DNA from 3 places in the Paenibacillus sp. Y280 genome. Region 3 is predicted to be linked to each of the others. Evidence: riboswitches for the same ligand, from Rfam matches in the RefSeq annotation. Region 3 holds a riboswitch; each other region holds the start of a gene.
The links. A riboswitch is a leader RNA that binds a small molecule or an ion and turns the genes downstream of it on or off. The one in region 3 is predicted to bind cyclic di-GMP.

Region 1: it holds a riboswitch for cyclic di-GMP, as region 3 does, so the genes downstream of both, AC1TPC_RS16335 (pyridoxal phosphate-dependent decarboxylase family protein) here and AC1TPC_RS18180 (LPXTG cell wall anchor domain-containing protein) in region 3, are expected to answer to the same signal.
Region 2: it holds a riboswitch for cyclic di-GMP, as region 3 does, so the genes downstream of both, AC1TPC_RS08005 (anti-repressor SinI family protein) here and AC1TPC_RS18180 (LPXTG cell wall anchor domain-containing protein) in region 3, are expected to answer to the same signal.

The regions. Positions count from the first base shown of each region.
Region 1 is NZ_JBXCIW010000012.1:20,538-23,791, reverse strand. Features, by position in the region: gene AC1TPC_RS16345 (Cof-type HAD-IIB family hydrolase) at 76-855, shown strand; gene AC1TPC_RS16340 (ATP-binding cassette domain-containing protein) at 1,018-1,278, shown strand; cyclic di-GMP riboswitch class I at 1,678-1,763, shown strand; gene AC1TPC_RS16335 (pyridoxal phosphate-dependent decarboxylase family protein) at 1,880-3,254, shown strand, end outside.
Region 2 is NZ_JBXCIW010000005.1:39,932-43,185, forward strand. Features, by position in the region: gene AC1TPC_RS07995 (right-handed parallel beta-helix repeat-containing protein) at 1-178, shown strand, start outside; gene galE (UDP-glucose 4-epimerase GalE) at 305-1,372, shown strand; cyclic di-GMP riboswitch class II at 1,585-1,666, shown strand; gene AC1TPC_RS08005 (anti-repressor SinI family protein) at 1,683-1,844, shown strand; gene AC1TPC_RS08010 (helix-turn-helix domain-containing protein) at 1,859-2,191, opposite strand; gene AC1TPC_RS08015 (lasso peptide isopeptide bond-forming cyclase) at 2,603-3,254, shown strand, end outside.
Region 3 is NZ_JBXCIW010000014.1:89,463-92,716, reverse strand. Features, by position in the region: gene AC1TPC_RS18190 (ATP-dependent helicase ComFA) at 1-123, opposite strand, end outside; gene AC1TPC_RS18185 (hypothetical protein) at 274-735, opposite strand; cyclic di-GMP riboswitch class II at 982-1,063, shown strand; gene AC1TPC_RS18180 (LPXTG cell wall anchor domain-containing protein) at 1,096-2,403, shown strand; gene AC1TPC_RS18175 (response regulator) at 2,548-3,254, opposite strand, start outside.

The sequences.
Region 1 (3,254 bases), on a different contig from region 3:
AGGTCTTGATTCTTTATACTGTATAAAAAGGACAGGCGGAATACGTCTGCGACTACGGATAGGAGAGAAGACGGAATGGGCTATAAAATCGTTTTTTTTGATATCGATGGAACGTTGATCAATGAACAGAAGGAAATACCGGCGGATACGATCAAGGCGATCGCGGAGCTGAAGGAAAGCGGCGTTGAGCCGGTTATCGCTACGGGCAGAGCGCCATATTTCATTAAACCGCTCGCTGAACAGCTAGGAATTGAATCATTTGTATGCCTTAATGGCGGTTATGTTGTTTACAAGGGAACCCCGCTCTATAGACGCGAGATCGAGAAGAGCCGGCTGGAAGCACTCGTTAAGACAGCCGCTGAGCATAATCACGGACTCGTATTTGAAGGCGAGCATAACTATTTCGCGGACAAAGAGGATCACCCCTTTATTATTGAATCGGTCAAATCGCTAAAGGTTGATCTGCCAGGCTACAACCCGGAATTTTGGAAGACGGATGGCATCTATCAAGTGTTTCTCCACTGCGAAAGCCATGAGGAGCATTTGTATGACGGGCTGCATACGGAATTAAAGCTCATTCGCTGGCACCCGCAGGCGATTGATGTCCTGCCCGCAGGCGGATCAAAGGCGCAGGGTATCGAGGCGCTGCTGGATAAGTTAGGCCTTACTGCGGCAGATGCAGTTGCATTTGGCGATGGGTTAAACGATAAAGAGATGCTGGAGACGGTTGGATTCGGCGTCGCTATGGGCAACTCCCACCCCGAGCTGCTGCCATTTGCCGATTATGTGACGACGCATGTTGATGAGCAAGGAATTCGCAATGGTTTAATAGAAGCGGGATTATTGCAAAAGTAGATTCATTCCTGCCTGCCATTTACCGGTTCATATAAATACAAAAGCAGCCCTGTCTCTTCGTGAGACGGGGCTGTATGCGTTTCATGGACAGGAATGGAACTTTCTGGGAAGACTATTCGTAGATGATCTTTAGAGTGCGACATGAAAGGCGGTTATTTACTGATGGATAGTACGAGCAAGCAGGAGTATGTGCTTCGCGTCGCGATTGCGGAGGCAGGCTATGAGGAAGAAAAGCCGGCTATTCGCAGCATTAAGCTGGAGGTAGCGCCTGGAGAGCTTGTTGGCCTGATTGGTCCTAACGGAGCGGGCAAAAGCACGACGATCAAGACAATTCTAGGGATAATGGCATATGTAAGCGGAGAAATCGAGATTGGCGGCCAAAATAAACGGTATTCCTATGTGCCGGAACAACCGGTATTCTAAGAATATTTTACGCTGTGGGAGCATCTGCACTTGGCAGCATTGCTTTGCTTAATCTTATGGGGCTGTATTAGCCTGCTAGCGCTTCGCAAGAAAGCTGTTTAATGCACGTTATGCAACAGAAATGATTACAGAAAAAGCGGCCTTGATCAATCTATGATCAAGGTCGTTTTTTTGAAAGGAACCGAAACCGGTTAGGTTTATTGCTTGGCGGTTTTTTTGCTTAAACGACCACTCACGACGAGGTACATGAGAATACTAAAGATGAATCTGTCGAATTATGATGAAATACGATGAAGATTATTATATAAGTGTTGATCTTATAACTGGAAAATAGTAGAATGTTCCTAAATCAATCCAGTGATTGCCAATATTGTCTAGGGAAATTATGGGCATTTAAAATTGAATATCAGGCAAAACCACTGAAAAGTGGCGACGCAAAGCTATAGGGACTACTTCTGAAGAAGAAATGTCAGCCAGTTGCAAATCAAGCAAGCCGTATAGCTGTGACTATGAGCCTGTATCCTTTTTACTTATGCTATTTTTTCCTTTGAAGTATTCTACTGGGGATTATAGAAATAGCAAAGAGAAAGAGGGATAGTTAATGGAGAAAATCATTACATCTGATATTCGCAATCTTTTCCCTAGCGATGACGGTAACTTAAAACAACGTAATAATTTTTTAGAACTAATTAGTCAAATTGTAACGGGTGTAGATGAATTAAAAGATCCAGAATCGGTCTATCTTAAAGGTCAAAAAGATCGGGGGCCTGCTTTTTACAGTGAAATCGTGAAAGAAAGCCGCATTCCTAGTACGGGCCAACCGCTTCAAGACGTAAATAAAGAGCTGCTGAAACTTCTTTATGCTCACCCTTATCATACGAAGTATTTTCTTACGAACATTTTACCAATGGCGAGTATTCCTGGCGTACTTGGCATGTTGGCTGCTTTTATGGTAAACGGGAACAATCTTTGGGATGTATATGGTCCTGCGGGCGCTGAAGCTGAGGTCAAGGTTGTCACAATGATGTCTAAGCTTGTTGGATATAACGCTGCAGTAAGCGGAGGATATACGACTTGGGGAGGCCAAGGCGCTATATTTACTGCATTGCGGTTAGCCATCAACAAATACTCGTCTGCTGCTTCCAAGAGCGGAGCGCCTAGCCATTTATACTCCTTTTGCTCCGAAGCGGCACACTACAGCCTATATAAATCGATGGAAGCAACGGGTCTAGGCAGCGATAATCTTATTAAAGTGAAAACGAACGAAGACAGTTCGATGAATGTGTCGGATTTGAAGGAAAAAATGGAGAAAGTCATTCAATCCGGAGGAATTCCTATCTTTATTGTTGCGACTACGGGAACGACCGATGCAATGGGGATAGATGACCTTGAAGAAATTACGGGTATGACTGTTCAGCTTGCAAGAGAATTTGGCATTCCACGTCCGCATATTCATGCTGACTCGGCTCTTGGCGGTTTTTTTGCCTTTTTTAACGAATATGATTTTACACTTAATCCGCTATCTTTTCATGAAGAGGTTTTGACCAGCTTAAAGGGAATTCAGAGCCGAATGAGGCATCTGCATTTGGCGGATTCGCTCTGCTTCGACTTTCAAAAGCTTGGGCAGACGCCATATTCGACAAGTTTGTTTTTAGTTAAAAATGCTGCGGATTTGAAGCTCGTAGATTTGGACCCGGACGAGACTCCATACGTTGGACATCGCGGTTATGGGCAGTACCACACCAGCTATACGCTGGAATGCTCAAGAATGGGCAGCTCAATCAGCATATACAGCGCGCTCCTAGCATTTGGAGTTGAGGGTTATCAACGGCTTCTTGCTCAGTTTGTCGAGGTCAACCTAGCGTTCCGACGTACACTCACTCGCGAAATCCCGGAAGCCATCATCGTTAATCCGGATAATGCTGGCATTATTACACTTTTTCGAATTTATAGCAACGGGCATAACGGCTATGAGA
Region 2 (3,254 bases), on a different contig from region 3:
CAATACGAAAAAGGCAATTATCTCGAGCTCCTACTTTGAAAATAGTAAACTCAACTTCAACTGGCTGCGTCATAATCAATCGGCAATCGTCGCGAAGTCTGTATTTAGAGGAGTAACCGTAACCGGAACGGCACCATATATCCGGTTAGAGGATAATACGGATTTAGGGAGCGCCTAATTCTAGAAGCTGAAGAAGAAAATACTTCCCTGCAGTTTGTTCGTCTTGCAGGGAATTTATTTGATAGCATGTTCTTAATAAAGAATTGTACGTTCCTTATAATGAATATTTGGAGGAGATAATGAAATGGCAATTTTAATTACTGGCGGTGCAGGTTATATCGGAAGTCATACATGCATAGAGCTTCTTGAAGCGGGATATGAGGTCGTTATCGTCGATAATCTGTCCAACAGCAGCCACATCTCATTAAACAGAGTCGCAGAAATAACGAACAAAACGTTCACGTTTTACAAAATGGACCTCATGGATCGCGGCGGGCTGGAGGGTGTATTCGCCAGGCATTCGATAGAAGCGGTCATTCACTTTGCAGGTCTTAAGGCTGTTGGCGAATCGGTTCAATTGCCATTGTCCTATTACCATACAAATATTACAAGCACCTTAATCCTATGTGAAGTCATGAAAAAATTCGGGGTGCATAAACTAGTATTTAGCTCCTCTGCAACGGTGTACGGCTTGCCGGAGCAGGTTCCTATTGCAGAAGCCTCGCCGCTAGGTGCGACGAATCCTTACGGCAGAACAAAGCTTATGCTGGAGCAAATTTTACAAGATTTAGCAGTGTCGAATGAGGAATGGGGCATTTCGATCCTGCGGTACTTTAATCCGGTGGGCGCCCACATTAGCGGAAGGATTGGTGAGAATCCGAATGGCACTCCAAACAATCTGATGCCTTACATCACGCAGGTAGCAGTTGGGAAGCTTGCGCAAGTGAACGTTTTTGGAAGTGATTATCCTACTGTAGACGGCACTGGCGTAAGGGATTATATCCATGTCGTCGATTTGGCGCTGGGACATGTGCAGGCACTGAAAAAAATGATGACTAAATCAGGCGTAGATATTTTCAATCTTGGCACCGGCCGCGGCTATAGCGTGCTGGAGATGATTGCTGCATTCGAGAAGGTATCCGGGCGCAGCATTCCGTATACAATTGTAGACCGCAGACCAGGCGATATTGCGATTTGCTATGCGGATACGCATAAGGCAAACGAGGAACTGGATTGGGCTGCTATTCGCGGCATTGAAGAGATGTGCAGAGATTCTTGGCGGTGGCAATATGCGAATCCGAACGGTTTTGAAGTAGAGCCTTATTTGATGTCTGAGCTGGCAGCGGCTTCGTACATAGAAGCGGCGCAATAGGGAAAATTGCCATTTTCAAAGCTAGCTGATCAAACCTAGCTGATCAAACCTAGCTGATCAAACCTAGCGGAGTATAGTACATAAATTCTATGTCATTTTACATTGCTTGAAAACATTCGACAAAAAATGTATTTATCTATCATTTTAGTAAGACATGAAGCGACAGCATGCGCATAATTGGTGATTTATAATACAGCTATAAGTGAATGACAAGCATAGGGAGACGTTGAAATGCGTTTAGTATCTGGGCACCTTAAACGCATGGAGTCAGTGGTGCAACCGTCCCAAAATGAATGGGGGACATGGGGAAATGGTACTTATAAATTCCGATGACAATCAGGACTTGGATATGGAGTGGGTAGCATTAATCATGAGTGCACGTTCTTTGGGGTTCAGTAAGGAAGATGTGAGGAAGGTGCTGCTAGCCCTAGAGGAAAGCAAGAAGGATGATATTCAGGAAACAGCTGTATAAAAGCGGAAAAAGCGCTATTCGCGCTTAATTTTCCATTTATTAAATTCTAGAAACTCTTTAAACTGATCCTTGCTTACGCCAGAGGCCATTGCCTCTCTAACTAAGTCAGCCCATTCATTGTCAAGGTGATCGGGGGTGCGATCCGTTTTTTCGTTGTTATTGAGAAATTCTTCAACGGTTACGTTTAAAACCGCGCCTACCTTTTCAAGAAATTGAATCGAAGGATTTTGCTGGAGCCCTCGTTCAATGGAGCTTAAGTAAGATTTTGCGACGCCCGCCCGTTGAGATAACTCTGTTAGGGAAAGGCCTTTTCTCTTGCGCAGCATCTGAATACGTTCTCCGATCATAAGAAACTCCTCCGTTATCACATCGTTGTAGACAATTACTATTATAACGAAAAAATGTTAGTAGCGATAGCTAGTAACCTTTAACATGATTTATTTTTTATTTCCTATTATATTATCCACTTATTATCATGAATAAGTGGATATTTTTGGTTGAATAACAGCTTGATTTAGTTCTATAACAAGTAGTGTTGGACGTAAAATGATGGCGAAGCGATAAATCGACAAGTTGTTTTCAATAGAGAACAAAACCTTGCGATTATTTGCAATATATCGTTGAAATATTGGTTGACAAAGGTAAATATCAGGTGTAATATGCAGTTATGTTCTTTATTAAGAACTTTAAATTCAACAAATGATTTTCGAAAATCGTTCTTTATATCGAACAATTTTGATATCTAGCCGGAGGAATCGATGAGCGCCATCGCAGCCATATTTCTAACTGATCAAGGAAGTCATGCATGGAGGCAAGGCGGCTCCTTAATGGAAGCTTTATCTCAGTATCCTTGCGATTCGGCTCAGGCCTGGCATGAGGATCATATATTTCTAGGCTGCCATAACCAGTGGATTACTCCTGAGTCGGTGGGCGAGCGCAATCCATATGTTGATTCCGAAAGAGGGCTGGTCATAACCGCGGATGCGATCATTGACAATCGGGGAGAGCTGTTTGGCCTGCTGCAGGTAGAACAGCATCGACGGAGCCGGATGTCGGATAGCGAGCTGATTTTGCTTGCTTACGACAAATGGGGCGAACATGCGCCTGCATACTTGGCTGGCGACTTTGCATTTATGATTTGGGATCGCCGCAATCACAAGCTGTTTGGCGCTAGAGATTTCTCGGGCGGCCGCACCTTGTATTATCACAGGAATGCGGAACGGTTCGCCTTTTGCACAACGATTGAGCCGCTGCTTGCGCTGTCTGGAACGGAGCACTTGCTGAATGAAGATTGGCTAGCCGAGTTTCTAGCTATCGTGGGCATGGTAGACGCGGCAGATGCTTCCACAACAATCTACCGCAATATCGAGCAGCTTCCGCCTTCTCATAGTATTACGATCAAGGATGAGC
Region 3 (3,254 bases):
GTTAAGCCGCCCTGCCTTGCCAAACTCCCCATTCATCCAGAATTGCTTGTCCACCTCTGGATGAATCGTTGCCGACGCCTGCCAATGCCCGTTAACCTCCACAACATACACTTGAGCCTTCATCCGCTTTCGCTCCCTTCCCCGCATTTCAATATCCATCGCGCTATCGCGCGTTGCCATAACGCCCGGACAACAAAAAAAAGCACACCCAACAACGCAGCCGCGTCATTGAGTGTGCTTCACTCCGGATATTCAATTACGGAAAATTATATACTAAAATGGCATTTTCGACAAATCCGACGGGTTTTGCAAATCAACCAGCACCGCATGATCGGAATGCGACACGATTCCTTCTGCCTGAAGCAGCCACAGCAGCTGGGTTCCATCTACTCCACTCGTTTGTGAGCACTTACTATCCTCGATTTCTGTTTGAGGCGCATTTTCTTTAGGGTGTACCCTAACCTCGTTGCCACCTCTAGCCAAACGTTCTACAATCGCAATCATCTCGTCTGTGACACCACGATCGATAATTGTCAGGCGAACATCTTTGCCCATTCTCCGCGAGAAAGAAAACAATGAACGCACATACCATTCCATATTTTTTTGCCGAACGTCCGCAACGAGCACATAATGCTTGCTCGATTGCTGCCTTCCGCGCCAAATTCGAAACGCCAGATGCACCGACAATGCAGCAAAAGCATAACAGCCAATCACTAAAAGTAGAAGCTCAAACATAGCGGCCACCTCCTCTTTGTGACACTATATGCCAAGAAGAGCCCACTGGTTCCGACAGCCGGGGACAAGATGACAAAATGTGCGACATGTCCAAAGACAGCCGTTTTCAACCTGTAATTAATAGTCAATTTACGACAAAGAAACACCCTTGAGCAATTCACTGTATGTGTTATCATCGTATTACATCCTGCATATATACGATATTCAAGCATAGATTACAGGGAGAAGATGGGCACTGCAAAGCGTCAAAGCTAGGGAAGCGATGAAGTATAATCTGCATATGGACACTTGGATTATATGGAGCCAATAGTGTAACCGGCCCTCTTAGAACCACTACATACTCTAAGAGGAGAGTGAAAGATGCATTATGTGAAAAAGCAGTTTACTTTGAGCCTGGTCGTCTTATTATTTTTTTCGCTTACGCTTGGCTCCTTCGTCATGGCTGAGGGCCAAAGCAACGGTGACGCAGCTGCAGCCGTAACTGGTATTGAAAACAGCTGCCAGAGTTATTCAAACAGCAAAGCAGATGTCATAGCCAATCATTCCAGCATCACAGTCAATAGCAATGACACGGCAACAGCAACCTTTACGACCATAGTGGATTGTGTGAGAGTCAGTTTTTCCTCTTATGAAGGTGCAGCTGACTGGGTACCCGGTCCCAATGACACGACGATACCTTACCATAAGCAGAAGCATTTTAGCGGCCAATCCATTTCCGTTGATAAAGCGGGAACCTATTCCGCCACAATTGATATCCCGAAATGTCTGCCTTATCAATTGGATATATACAGCGGCAACGAGCTCTTCGATCTAGGCACAGGCGCTCATGGCGACAAAATTTTAGGCTGGAAGCTAAAGCTTAACAACACATGCACTGTGCCGTCTGCGACACCATCACCATCTCCTACACCTGAGATTACACCTACTCCAACACCGTCAGCATCCCCAACACCTGAGATTACACCTACTCCAACACCGTCAGCATCCCCAACACCTGAGATTACGCCTACTCCAACACCGTCAGCATCCCCAACACCTGAGATTACGCCTACTCCAACACCGTCAGCATCCCCAACACCTGAGATTACGCCTACTACACCGCCGTCAGCATCCCCAACACCTGAGACTACGCCTACTACACCACCGTCAACATCACCTACACCTGAGACTACGCCTACTACACCGCCGTCGGCATCCCCAACACCTGAGACTACGCCTACTACTCCGCCATCAGCATCACCGACACCTGAGACTACGCCTACTACACCGCCGTCAGCATCCCCAACACCTGAGACTACGCCTACTACACCGCCGTCAACATATCCGACGCCTGAGACTACGCCTTATACAACACCAGCATCGTCTCCAACACCTGTAAGTACGCCAACTTCAACTCCTGCAGCCTCGACGTCACCTGCTCCCACTCCATCACCAGAGATTACTACAATTGTTGAAATAGTCGATGAGGAGCCGCCAATAGGCGGTATTGAAGATAATCAAAATGGCGAGCCGCCTGCTGATACCGCTATCGATGTGGCCGAGGATCAAGTTCCGCTTGCCACGCTTCCAAAAACAGGCGATTCCAGTCCTGTTCAATATTACCTCATAGGCGCCTTTGCCCTTTCAGCCGGCTTCCTCTCGCTTCGTAAGAAACGGCAAGGAAGATAAACGGCAGAATTAAAGCAACCGATCATTTTATCTTTATCTCCGGAGCAGCCTTAAAAAGGCTACTTCGGAGTTTTTTATTTCACCTTTAGACGCGCATCAAAAAAATCCCGTATCATCCGATACGGGATTTTTGATGTTACCATATTAAAGCGTGACCCAACCATATTTGATCGATTGAATAACAGCCTGCGTACGATCATCAACTTCCATTTTTTGCAAAATACTGCTGACATGGTTTTTAACGGTTTTTTCGCTGATAAACAGAAATTCACCAATGAGCTTATTGCTCTTGCCCTCAGCCATAAGTCTCAGCACCTCTGCCTCACGCCGCGTAAGAGGGCTCTCATCGCCTGCAACGAACTTAACGCCCGGCTCTTGAGCAGCTGCTGCTCCTGAAACGATTCCCATCTCGTCCAAATAAGTCATGCGGCGTAGCTGGTTAATCAGCTTGCCTGTCACTTTAGGATGGATATAAGCATGGCCTTGAACGACAGAGCGAATAGCGTTAATTAGCGATTCCGCCTCCATGTCCTTCAACAGGTAGCCGGTAGCCCCTTTGCGAAGCGTTTCAAATACATAGCTCTCATCGTCGTGGATAGATAGAATGATAACCTTTACGTCAGGGAACAAGCTTTTTAAACGCTCTGTCGCAACGACACCATTCTCGATTGGCATATTAATATCCATCAGAACAATTTCTGGAATCGTATGATTGCAAAACTCCATTACTTGAATGCCGTCTCCGCATTCGCCAATGACTTCAAGATCGTCTTCCATATTCAGAATCCGCTTAAGTCCTTCACGAAACAGCTGGTGGTCATCCGCAAGTAAAATTTTGATTGTATTTGCAC